3 regions of the Cobetia sp. Dlab-2-AX genome follow, and region 3 is predicted to be linked to each of the others. Evidence: predicted binding sites of a transcription regulator. Region 3 holds the regulator's gene; each other region holds the start of a gene.
What was found. Region 3 encodes sigma-54, which starts transcription at its own class of promoters, with help from an activator protein. Its sites were predicted from a motif close to TGGCACNNNNNTTGCTNT; they were not measured.

Region 1 (3,604 bases), on a different contig from region 3:
CTGCTTGAGCGCGCGCGCGATGTGCTGCTCAAGTCCCAGGCGTGTCTCGTCGGCTGCCGCGGTGATGGTCTCTTTCACCTCGGACTGCGCGGCAGGTTTCGCGGCCAGCGCAGGGGAATTCGTGTCAGAGGATTTGGTGTCAGACACCTTCGCTTGAGGTGTGTCGGGAGTACTGGAGGATTCTCGCGGCATGGATAACTCCTGTGGCGGAGGTGAATGCGATAGGAATGGGCAGGCGGGGTGAGAATACGCGTCCTTGTGGGAGTCGTTGCGCGTCACCCGCGTGCGGATATTGGGTGACATTATCAAGTTTACCGCCAACCCTCATCCACGTTTGTGGCCAGTCCTCGTCCTGACTCCATGGCATCTGATGCAAGAGGCCTCCTCGACGTCATGCCGAGGAGGCCTCTCAGGTTTCACGCAATCCAGCATCACGCGATTCGCGCTGTCGCCTCGGGGCTTGAGCTGTTGCCTCGTGGCTATGGCGCGCGATCAGCCGCGCGCCAGTCGCTTGGCCTTTTCCGGGTCATCGAAGGGCAGGGAGTGGCTGATGGCCGAGAGGCTGGTCTCGCCGTCAGTGCCGGTCTTGAGGGTCAGCGGAGTGCCATGCTCGGCATAGCCGGGTTCGAGACGTGCCAGGGCCATGGAACGATCGCTCAGGCGCGAGTACATGCCCTGGGTGATGACACCGACACACTTGCCGTCGGCGTAGATCTTGTCACCGATCTGGGCGACGTCTCTCGAATCCAGCAGCACGCCATAGACCTTGACACGCTCCTTGCCCTGCAGCGCGAAGTGTTCGCTGGCGCCACGGAATTCGGTCTTGCCCGGCGAGACTGTGAAGTCCAGGCCCAGCTCCCACAGGGTGTCGCCCACCGGCTGATCAGGATAGGGGTAGGTTTCGGAATTGTCCGCCGGGTAGAACAGCAGGTGGCTCTCGACCCGCAGCCAGTCAAGGGTACCGAAACTGCACGGCTTGATGCCCATGTCGGCGCCGTCCTCGAGAATTTTCTCCCACAGAGAGGGGGCGTCCTTCGCCTTGCAAAAGATCTCGTAGCCACGCTCGCCGGTGTAGCCGGTGCGCGAGATCATCACGTGGTAGCCAAATAGCTGGGTCTGCAGATGGTGGAAGTAACGCAGCTCACGAACACCTGGTACGTGACGCTCCAGGAAATCCACCGCGACCGGCCCCTGCAGTGACATGTCATGCATGTCGTCATCGAAGGTCAGGCTGACGGCGCGCCCCAGGGCACTCTTGGCCAGCATTTCATTCGCGGTACCTGTGCCGTGCACTACGAGGTAAGAGTTCGGCGCCAGACAATAGACGATGCAGTCGTCGACGAACTTGCCTGCCTCATTCAAGACGCTGGCGTACACCGATTTGCCCGGATACAGCTTGGACATGTCGCGCGTGGTGACGTAATCCAGCACGGCCTGGGCATGCGGGCCATTGCAGTGGATCTTCTTGAGTCCCGAGACATCCATCAATCCGGCGCGGGTGCGGATGGTCTCGTGGTCATCGGCCGTCTCCGAGACGGCGTAATTCCAGGCGGTGCCCATGCCATTCCAGTCTTCCAGCTCCGCGCCCAGCTTGCGGTGTTGTTCGGCCAGTGCCGAGATGCGCCATGAATTCGCCATGCGTCCCTTTCTCCTGTGAGTCGTGCTGCCTAGCGTAAGTGGGGGGTGCCGTAGTCCTGCTGATGATGGCGCGCAAGACGCGCATCCGCCGCAGGAGGTGTTGTTGTTCTTTCGCCTTGTCAGGCGCCTCTTCAGGCGCTTCACAAGGGCTTGTGCCTGCTGCTTGCCTTGCTTGATCGTACGAGGGTCGATTCTTGGAAGGAAAGAAACATTCCTCATGGTTAAGCAAGGGGCTTGCCAATTCCGTCAAAGGCCATGGCCACGGCAGCCCTTGAGCGAGTCAGGCGCCAATTGGCAGCACGAATTCGGGCGTGAATATTAGCGTTTTGCGTCATGCTGGTGCGAAGAGAGAGCTTTGGGCACCGAAATGATGCCTATTTCGAGAAACGGGCGGGAATTCACTCAGGATCACCTGGCGTTTCCTGTGGGGTGAAATGGACTTGGAAAATAAATTTCCATGCAAAACAGGAGGTTGATGAAAAGTTCCGGGCGGCAACTGGCGAAATGGCATGCCGCATGCTTTTCTTTGAGGGAAATAAAGTTGACCAGCAGGAATCACAAAAATCGTTTCATCCGCTATCTTGACGTGGCGAGTCACCACAAGGGGTCAGGTTCCCCGGGGTGGCAGACAGTGTCGAGGGAGATGGAACCCGGTCCGCTCTCAGAGGAAACCCAGATGTCACCCGAAAACGCGCAACAGTTCATCAAGGATCACGACATTCGCTATCTGCTGGCGCAGTTCGTGGATATTCATGGCGCTGCCAAGACCAAGTCCGTGCCGGCCAATTGCCTGATGGATGTGGTCGAGAAGGGCGCCGGCTTTGCCGGCTTCGCCGTCAGTGGTCTCGGTATGTCCCCGGAGGGGCCGGACTTCTTGGCGCGGGGAGATCTGAGCTCGTTGTCGCTGGTGCCGTGGCAGCCGGGTTATGCACGCATGGCTTGCGATGGCTACGTCAATGGTGAGCCGTTCGCCAATGATAGCCGCGTGGTGCTGCTCAAGCAGCTAGAGCGTTTGAAGGAGAAGGGCTGGACGCTCAATAGCGGATTGGAGCCAGAATTCTCACTATTCCGTCGGGGGGAAGCGGGTGAGCTATTGCCGGTGGACGAGAGCGATACCCTCGCCAAGCCCTGCTATGACTACAAGGGTCTGTCGCGTTCGCGGGAATTCCTCGAACGTCTGGTCGAATCGCTGCAAGCGGTGGACTTCGACGTCTATCAGATCGATCACGAGGACGCCAACGGCCAGTTCGAGATCAACTACACCTACAGCGATGCGCTGACCTCGGCAGACCGCTTCACCTTCGTGCGCATGGCCGCCGGCGAGATCGCCAATGATCTGGGTATGGTGTGCTCCTTCATGCCCAAGCCGCTGGCAGACCGCCCGGGCAACGGCATGCACTTCCACCTGTCCATCTGCGATGACACCGGCCGCAACCTGTTCGGCGATGATTCCGACGCCCAGGGCATGGGCCTGTCGCCGCTGGCGTACCATTTCCTCGGTGGTCTCCTGGCACATGCCCCAGCACTGTGTGCCTTTGCCGCGCCGACCGTCAATTCCTACAAGCGTCTGGTCGGTGGTGGCAGCACCAGCGGCGCGACCTGGGCGCCGGTCTTCGTCGCCTATGGCGACAACAACCGTTCGGCCATGGTGCGTGTACCCTACGGCCGCCTTGAGTTCCGCCTACCGGACGCCGGCTGCAACCCCTATCTCGTCCACGCCGCCATCATCGCGGCGGGACTGGATGGCGTGGCACGCAAGCTGGATCCGGGCACTGCACACAACATCAATCTCTACTCGCTGACCCCGAGTGAATGCGCCGAAAAGGGCATCGAGAAACTGCCGCAGAATCTGGCGCTGGCCATCGATGCGCTCGAGGCGGACAGCATTCTGCGCGAGAGCCTGGGCGAGGGAATCTGCGCCGAGTTCATGCGTCTCAAGCGCGAGGAATGGCTGGATTACAACGCG
Region 2 (3,604 bases), on a different contig from region 3:
CGGCATCATCAAGCACGCTCGTGCCCTGAACGCCTTCACCAATGCGTCCACCAACTCCTACAAGCGTCTGGTGCCGGGCTTCGAAGCGCCGGTCATGCTGGCCTACTCTGCCCGCAACCGTTCCGCTTCCATCCGCATTCCGTACACTGCCAGCCCGAAAGGCAAGCGTGTCGAGGCGCGTTTCCCGGATCCGACGGCCAACCCGTACCTGGCGTTCTCCGCGATGCTGATGGCCGGTATCGACGGTATCAAGAACAAGATCCACCCGGGTGACGCGATGGACAAGAACCTCTACGACCTGCCGGCCGAAGAAGCCAAGTCCATCCCGACTGTGGCCGAGAGCCTCGAACAGGCCCTGACCGCGCTTGACGGCGATCGTGAGTTCCTGACCCAGGGCGGCGTCTTCACAGACAACATGATCGATGCCTATCTCGAGCTGAAGGGCGAAGACGTCCAGCGCCTGCGCATGGCGACTCACCCGCTCGAATTCGACATGTACTACAGCGTCTAAGCACTGCAACGCCTAAGCACTGCAACGCCCAAGTACAGCAACGCCCAGGCGCTGCAGAGGTTGAGGCAGTCATTCGCTAGCCACGCCATCTGGCGGAGTGCCTTCCAGGTGGAGGCAAGCCCACGACGATGACGACAGCAGGGCCATACCGACAGGTGTGGCCCTGTTTTTCGTTCTGGCTCTTTGCTCTGATCCTTTTGCCTGATATCGGCAATGCTGCTGACAGACCTGCAGGGCGCGGTGGTAGCCTTGCGTGACAGTCAATGCCCACAGGCGTCTTGTCGAGGGCCCCAAATGCTGGCATCAACGCGGTAAGCTTTGTAACTTGTTAGCCTTGTCAACAGGCAGCAGGATCGCCTGCCGATAGACCCAATCCCGCTGGAGCTGCCTGCGGCTTCTGGCCTCCCATGACTCTCTTCAGGAATCTTCGGATGTGGCCCTTCGTATCCTCCCTGCGCGTCGCGAACCCCGCGACTGACTCGCGTGCACTGCCAGCAGCGCGCCCCGAGCCACTGCAGTGCCTGCTGCTGGCAGCGACGCTGATGCTGACGAGCCTGTCGTTCGATCTTCAGGCGGCTCAGGTCTATCGCCACGTCGATGCCAATGGCAACGTGGTCTTCAGTGATCAGCCTGCGGGCGGCAGCAAGGTGCAGCTGACGCCGCTCAGCGTGGTGCCATCGACGGAATCCCTGCCGCCGCGGCGCAGCACGCCGTCGCGCGTGAGTTCTTCCTCATCCAGCGAGAGCACCCGGGCGCCTGCGGTGGATGTGGCTTTCCGTGGCTATACCACCTTCACCATCCAGAGCCCGTCCAACGAGGAAACGCTGCAGACCGGACAGGCGGGCAATCTGGCGGTACGCCTGGGGATCGAGCCCAAGCTGCGTCCGGAAGACAAGGTGCGCGTGACCGTGGATGGCGCGCCGTCTCAATCCGCCATGCACAGTACCGTCTTCATGGTGCCGGCGTTGGAGCGTGGCAAGCATGTCATCCAGGCGGAGTTGCTGGATTCCACCGGTCGCGTACGCCAGACCAGCGAGCCGAAGGTGGTCTATGTGCAACGCGCCAGCGTCAATCTGCCTCGTAACCCGAACAATCCTGCCAATGCTGGCGGAGGCTAGCAGCGTCTGGGCGGCCTTCTTTCATCGCGCGTTTCACCTTCGCTGACAGGCCGCCCTCGGGCGGCTTTTTCGTGTCTGGGCCAGTCGATATCGGGTTGCCTGATGGCGGAGTGAAGCAACACGAGCTCGAGCGCGATTTCTCGCCTGCACCATTTTGGTGCCAATATGAGGGGCCAGAAATGGTTGCACAGCATCGGACGCCGTGTTTTCGGTGCCTGCACCAGACTGGCGCGGTTATTGCAGAACAGGGAGACGTACTGCAGATGGCGAACAAACCCATGCATCAACGACTGCTCGAACACCTCAACACTGCCGTGGTGGTGCTGGACTCACAACTGCAGATGGTCTGGATGAATCCCGCCGCGGAGACGTTGCTGGCGGTGAGTCTGGTGCGCGTGAAGGGCAGTACGCCCGACAACATGCCGGGGTTGGATGACACCCTGGTCAATGTGCTGCGCAAGGCGCTGGAGGAACAGCATCCCTACACCCAGCGTGAGGCCGAGATCATCAACGCAGCCAATGAAGCGCTGACGGTGGATTTCACCGCGACGCCCATCAGCGCCAATGAACTGCTGGTCGAGATAGAACCGCGTGACCGCCTGATGCAGATCTCGCGCGAAGAAGCGCTGATCGCCCGCCAGGAGGCGGTCAAGGTGCTGACACGCGGGCTGGCGCATGAGGTCAAGAACCCGCTCGGCGGCATTCGTGGCGCTGCCCAGCTCCTCGAGCGTGACCTGCCCGAACCGCAGATGGTGGAATTCACGCGCATCATCATCGAGGAGGTGGACCGCCTGCGGGATCTGGTCGACCGCATGCTGGGGCCGAACCGGCCACCGCTGCAGTCACCGGTCAACATCCACTCGGTGACCGAGCGGGTGCGCTCCCTGCTGGCGGCGGAAGGGCATCACATCAAGCTGACGGCCGACTATGACCCGAGCTTGCCGGAGGTGATCGGCGACGAAGGCCAGCTGATCCAGGCGGTACTCAACATCGCACGCAACGCCACCCAGGCGCTCAACGAGCAGCCCCGTCCGGATACGCACGAGGGCGAAGAGGCGCCCTGGGAGATCACGCTGCGGACCCGCGCTCGTCGTCAGTTCACGCTGGGCCATGAGCGCCACCGACTGGTGTGCGAGCTGGCGATCATCGACAACGGCCCCGGCATCCCGGAGAGCCTGCGCGAGACGCTGTTCTACCCGATGGTCTCGGGGCGCGCCGAAGGCTCAGGGCTCGGGCTGTCGATCGCCCAGGGCATCCTGCACCAGCATCAGGGGCTGATCGAGTGTGACTCGCGCCCCGGGCATACCGAATTCCGTTTACTCATTCCGCTAGCCGGCACTTCTGGAGATCACACATGAGCGAGACTGCCCGCGTCTGTATCGTCGATGACGACCGCGCCATTCGCTGGGTGCTGGAGCGCGCTCTGGCACAACCCGACCTCGAGGTGGAAACCTTCGAGCGTGCTGATCAGGCCGAAGCCAGCATCATGCGTCAGTGCCCGGATGTCCTGATCACCGATATCCGCATGCCCGGCACCGATGGCCTCGACCTGATGGCGCGCGTGCGCGAGAAGTACCCGGACCTGCCCGTCATCGTGATGACGGCGCATTCCGACCTCGACAGCGCCGTGGCTTCCTATCAGGGCGGCGCCTTCGAATACCTGCCCAAGCCGTTCGATGTGGATGAAGCGCTGGCGCTGGTACGGCGCGCCGTGGCACATGCCCGTGAGTCCAAGGCACCCGCCGCCGTGCCGGAAGGACTGACCAAGGAAATCATCGGCGAAGCGCCGGCGATGCAGGAAGTCTTTCGCGCCATCGGCCGCCTGTCACAGTCGCATATCACCGTCCTGATCAACGGCGAGTCCGGTACCGGCAAGGAGCGCGTGGCCCAGGCGCTGCATCAGCACTCGCCGCGCGCCGGCAAGCCGTTCATCGCACTCAACATGGCCGCGATTCCCAAGGACCTGATGGAATCG
Region 3 (3,604 bases):
GGGCGAGCTTCTCGTTGACGTAATCGCGGAGAGGATCGGTAAGTTCCACATGATGCCCGGTAATATTCACTTGCATGGACACGCTCCTTTATCCAGCGGGTTGCCATTCAATTGTAACCCTTTTTGACTACGAGCAAACCCTGATCGGACGCTCTGCAACAGGCTTGACGGCCGCCGTCTGGCGATGTTTTCGCGCCCTTGCCAGCGGCGTCAGATGTCGTGAGCGTCTGTACCGACAATGCCCAAGCTTTGCGCAAAGATCAACGCTGCGCTGCATCGTGGCTCAGTGCTTGTCTTCAACTCAATGAAGGGTAGCGGAATGGACTTCAAGGTCACGCTTGAAGGGTGGTGCATGAAAGGCGCGCAAGAAGGCGGGTTTTCGTCGCCAATCCCTGCATGTACGCCGCCTTTCAGGCGCCTGGGTTGCGTGGAGCAAGCAGCGTGCCGGAAGGATCACCGAGTGTCATCCCGGTGCAATACGGCCAAAAGTGACTTTAAAAACATGCGATTGACGGTAAATGATGCTGCCGGAATGATGGATTTTTGCCAACATCCTGCGCGCCGTCATGGGCCATGATGGGTCATTGACGAGTGGTTGACGGCATGACAGGGCGCGCAACAGGCGCGCCGGTGTCAGTAATGTCAGAGGCTGGTGAGAGAGAAAACCAGCGTCTGAGGTTGGCGGCGGCTGCCATTGTGGAGGTGAAAGCAGGGCATGGCAGCTGCAGGTGATGCCTCAGGCCAGACGCTTGCGCTCGCTGGAGGATGGGATGCCCATCGCTTCGCGATACTTGGCCACGGTACGGCGTGCGACCTCGATGCCATCGCTGGCGAGCAGATCGACCAGGCGTGAGTCGGAGAGAGGCTTGCGAGCCGGTTCTTCCGCAATCAGCTTGCGGATGCGGGCACGAATGGCGGTGCTTGAGTGGGCGTCGCCACTGCCGCTGCCACCGACCTGGCTCGAGAAGAAGAACTTGAGCTCGAAGACGCCGCGCGGGGTGTGGATGTATTTCTGGGTCGTGACCCGCGAGATGGTCGATTCGTGCATCTCGACCACTTCGGCGATGTTGGCCAGAATCAGTGGCTTCATGCCTTCCTCGCCTTGCTCGAGGAAGTCGATCTGGCGCGCCATGATCTCGCGGCCGACCTTGAGCAGGGTGTCATTGCGTGATGACAGGCTCTTCATCAGCCAGCGCGCTTCCTGCAGGTTGTCCTTGAGGAAGGTGTTGTCGGCGGACTTGTCGGCACGCTTTATCAGTGCGGCGTATTCCGGCTGGATGCGCAGCTTGGGCAGCGCTTCCGGGTTGAGCTCGACCTGCCAGCCGTGGCGGGTATAACGCACCAGCAGATCAGGGATCACGTAATCGCTGGCGGGCTCGCCCCAGGCGGATGCCGGACGCGGATCGAGCGCGCGCACCAGGCGGATGACGTGGTCCAGCTCGTCATCGTCAAGGCTCAGTCGGCGCTTGAGCAGCTTGCGGTCATCGTTGCCCAGTGCCTCGAGGAATTGACGTACCAGGCGACGCGCCTGCGCCAGCAGCGGCAGATCATCCGGCAGCAGCGCCAGTTGCAGCAGCAGGCACTCGCGCAGGTCGCGGGCGAAGACGCCGGTCGGGTCGAACTGCTGCAGACGCAGCAGTACCTGCTCGAGCTCGGAGGCCTTGAGACCGGGCAGGCCCTGGCCGCGCAGACCATCGACCAGCTCATCGAGTGACAGGCTCAGGTAACCGGCACCGTCGACGGCATCGATCAGGCTCTCCGCCATCTGGCGTTCACGGCCATCGAGGTCGGTCATCGCCAGCTGCCAGCGCAGGTGGTCCTGCAGGCTCTCGACACTGGTATTGCGATCGAAGTCCGGCCCTTCTTCGCTCCCGCTGCCACTGCCGGAGCTGGTCAGGCTACCGGCGTGGTCCTGGTAGAGGTCCGACCAGTCACTGTCGAGGGGGTATTCCTCGGGAATCTCGCTTGAGGAGTCGGCAGTGGAGATCTCGCTCGTATCCTGTGTCTCGATGACATCCAGCGACTCGTAGTCCTCGTCGAGCTCCAACATCGGGTTGGACTCGAGGGCTTGCTGAATCTCCTGACGCAGATCGAGCGTCGACAGCTGCAGCAGCTGGATCGCTTGCTGAAGCTGCGGCGTCATGGTCAGCGAGGTGCCGAGGCGGAGTTGCAGGGTGGGTTTCATGGAGTCAGTCAATTCACGGCAAAGGAACGTGCTTACTACGCTATACCGTGACTCGGGGCACTGACAAGTGGTTGCTGTGAATATTCAAGCAACTTGCATGCCATGTTTCCACCAAGGTGGTATGGACGTCATGCATGCGTCTGATGTCAGACATGAAAAAGCCGCTACGCGATAAAATCACGCAGCGGCTTTTGAAGCTTTCGCCTCCGGTGGGCTCAGCGCAGCCGCTGACCCTAGAGCGTGAACTCGTGGCCCAGGTAGACGTCGCGCACCTGCTGGTTGGCCAGGATGGAGTCCGCGTCACCGTGGGCGATGATCTGGCCATCGCCGACGATATAGGCGGTGTCACAAATATCGAGTGTCTCGCGCACGTTGTGGTCGGTGATCAGCACGCCGATGCCACGATCGCGCAGTTGGCGCACGATGCTCTTGATCTCGCCCACCGAGATGGGATCGACGCCGGCGAAGGGCTCATCGAGCAGCACGAAGTCCGGCTCGGTGGCCAGAGCGCGGGCGATCTCGACCCGTCGACGCTCGCCACCGGACAGGCTCATGCCGGCGCTGGCGCGGATATGCGTGATGCTGAATTCCTCGAGCAACTCTTCAAGGCGTGCCTTGCGGCCATTGCGATCCAGGTCCTTGCGGGTCTCCAGAATCGCCATGATGTTGTCGGCTACCGACAGCTTGCGGAAGATCGACGCCTCCTGAGGCAGATAGCCGATGCCGGCGCGTGCACGCTGATGCATGGCGGCAGCGGAGAGGTCCTTGTCGTCGATGGAGACGTTGCCGGCATCGGCGCGCACCAGCCCGACGATCATGTAGAACGAGGTCGTCTTGCCGGCGCCGTTGGGGCCCAGCAGGCCGACGATGTCACCCTGACGGATCTCAAGCGAGATGTCCTTGACCACCTTGCGGCCCTTGTAGGCCTTGGCCAGATGGCGAGCGCTCAACGTACGCGGAGTAGCAGCAGTCATGACTCAGTTTTCCTTGCTGGCATTGGCGCCGCGCGGCGTCAGAGTCATGTGTACGCGACCGCCTTCGGTCTGCTGTGCCGTCTTGCTGTTGTTGGCGTTCACCTGGCGCTTGTCGAGGAAGTACTCCACGTAGCCGCCTTCGAAGGTGTCATCGCCTTTCTCGAGGCGCGCATTGCCGACCAGCTCCACGCGGCGCTCCAGCGCATGGTAGCGGATGGTGTCGGCCCAGCCCTTGACCAGCTTCTCGTCGGGTGCGGGTTGCTGTTCCAGGTAGGCACGCTTGCCGGTGGCCTTGACCAGCGAGATCTCGCCGCTGCCGGCGCGGCTGATATCGACGCGGCTGGCATCGAGCTTCATGCTGCCCTGGCGCATCTCCACCTGGCCGGTATAGGTGGCGGTACCGGCCTTGTCATCGAGAGACAGGGCATCCGCGGCGATGTTGATC

Region 1: the regulator sigma-54 is predicted to act here: its motif matches at 2,144-2,161, upstream of glnT (type III glutamate--ammonia ligase).
Region 2: the regulator sigma-54 is predicted to act here: its motif matches at 1,856-1,873, upstream of glnL (nitrogen regulation protein NR(II)).

The regions. Positions count from the first base shown of each region.
Region 1 is NZ_JAMXRV010000002.1:97,621-101,224, reverse strand. Features, by position in the region: gene NH396_RS03535 (XRE family transcriptional regulator) at 1-303, opposite strand, end outside; gene NH396_RS03530 (aminomethyltransferase family protein) at 493-1,638, opposite strand; gene glnT (type III glutamate--ammonia ligase) at 2,315-3,604, shown strand, end outside.
Region 2 is NZ_JAMXRV010000005.1:300,516-304,119, forward strand. Features, by position in the region: gene glnA (glutamate--ammonia ligase) at 1-511, shown strand, start outside; gene NH396_RS10960 (DUF4124 domain-containing protein) at 943-1,629, shown strand; gene glnL (nitrogen regulation protein NR(II)) at 1,893-2,987, shown strand; gene ntrC (nitrogen regulation protein NR(I)) at 2,984-3,604, shown strand, end outside.
Region 3 is NZ_JAMXRV010000003.1:111,050-114,653, forward strand. Features, by position in the region: gene raiA (ribosome-associated translation inhibitor RaiA) at 1-76, opposite strand, end outside; gene NH396_RS06145 (RNA polymerase factor sigma-54) at 737-2,185, opposite strand; gene lptB (LPS export ABC transporter ATP-binding protein) at 2,419-3,159, opposite strand; gene lptA (lipopolysaccharide transport periplasmic protein LptA) at 3,163-3,604, opposite strand, start outside.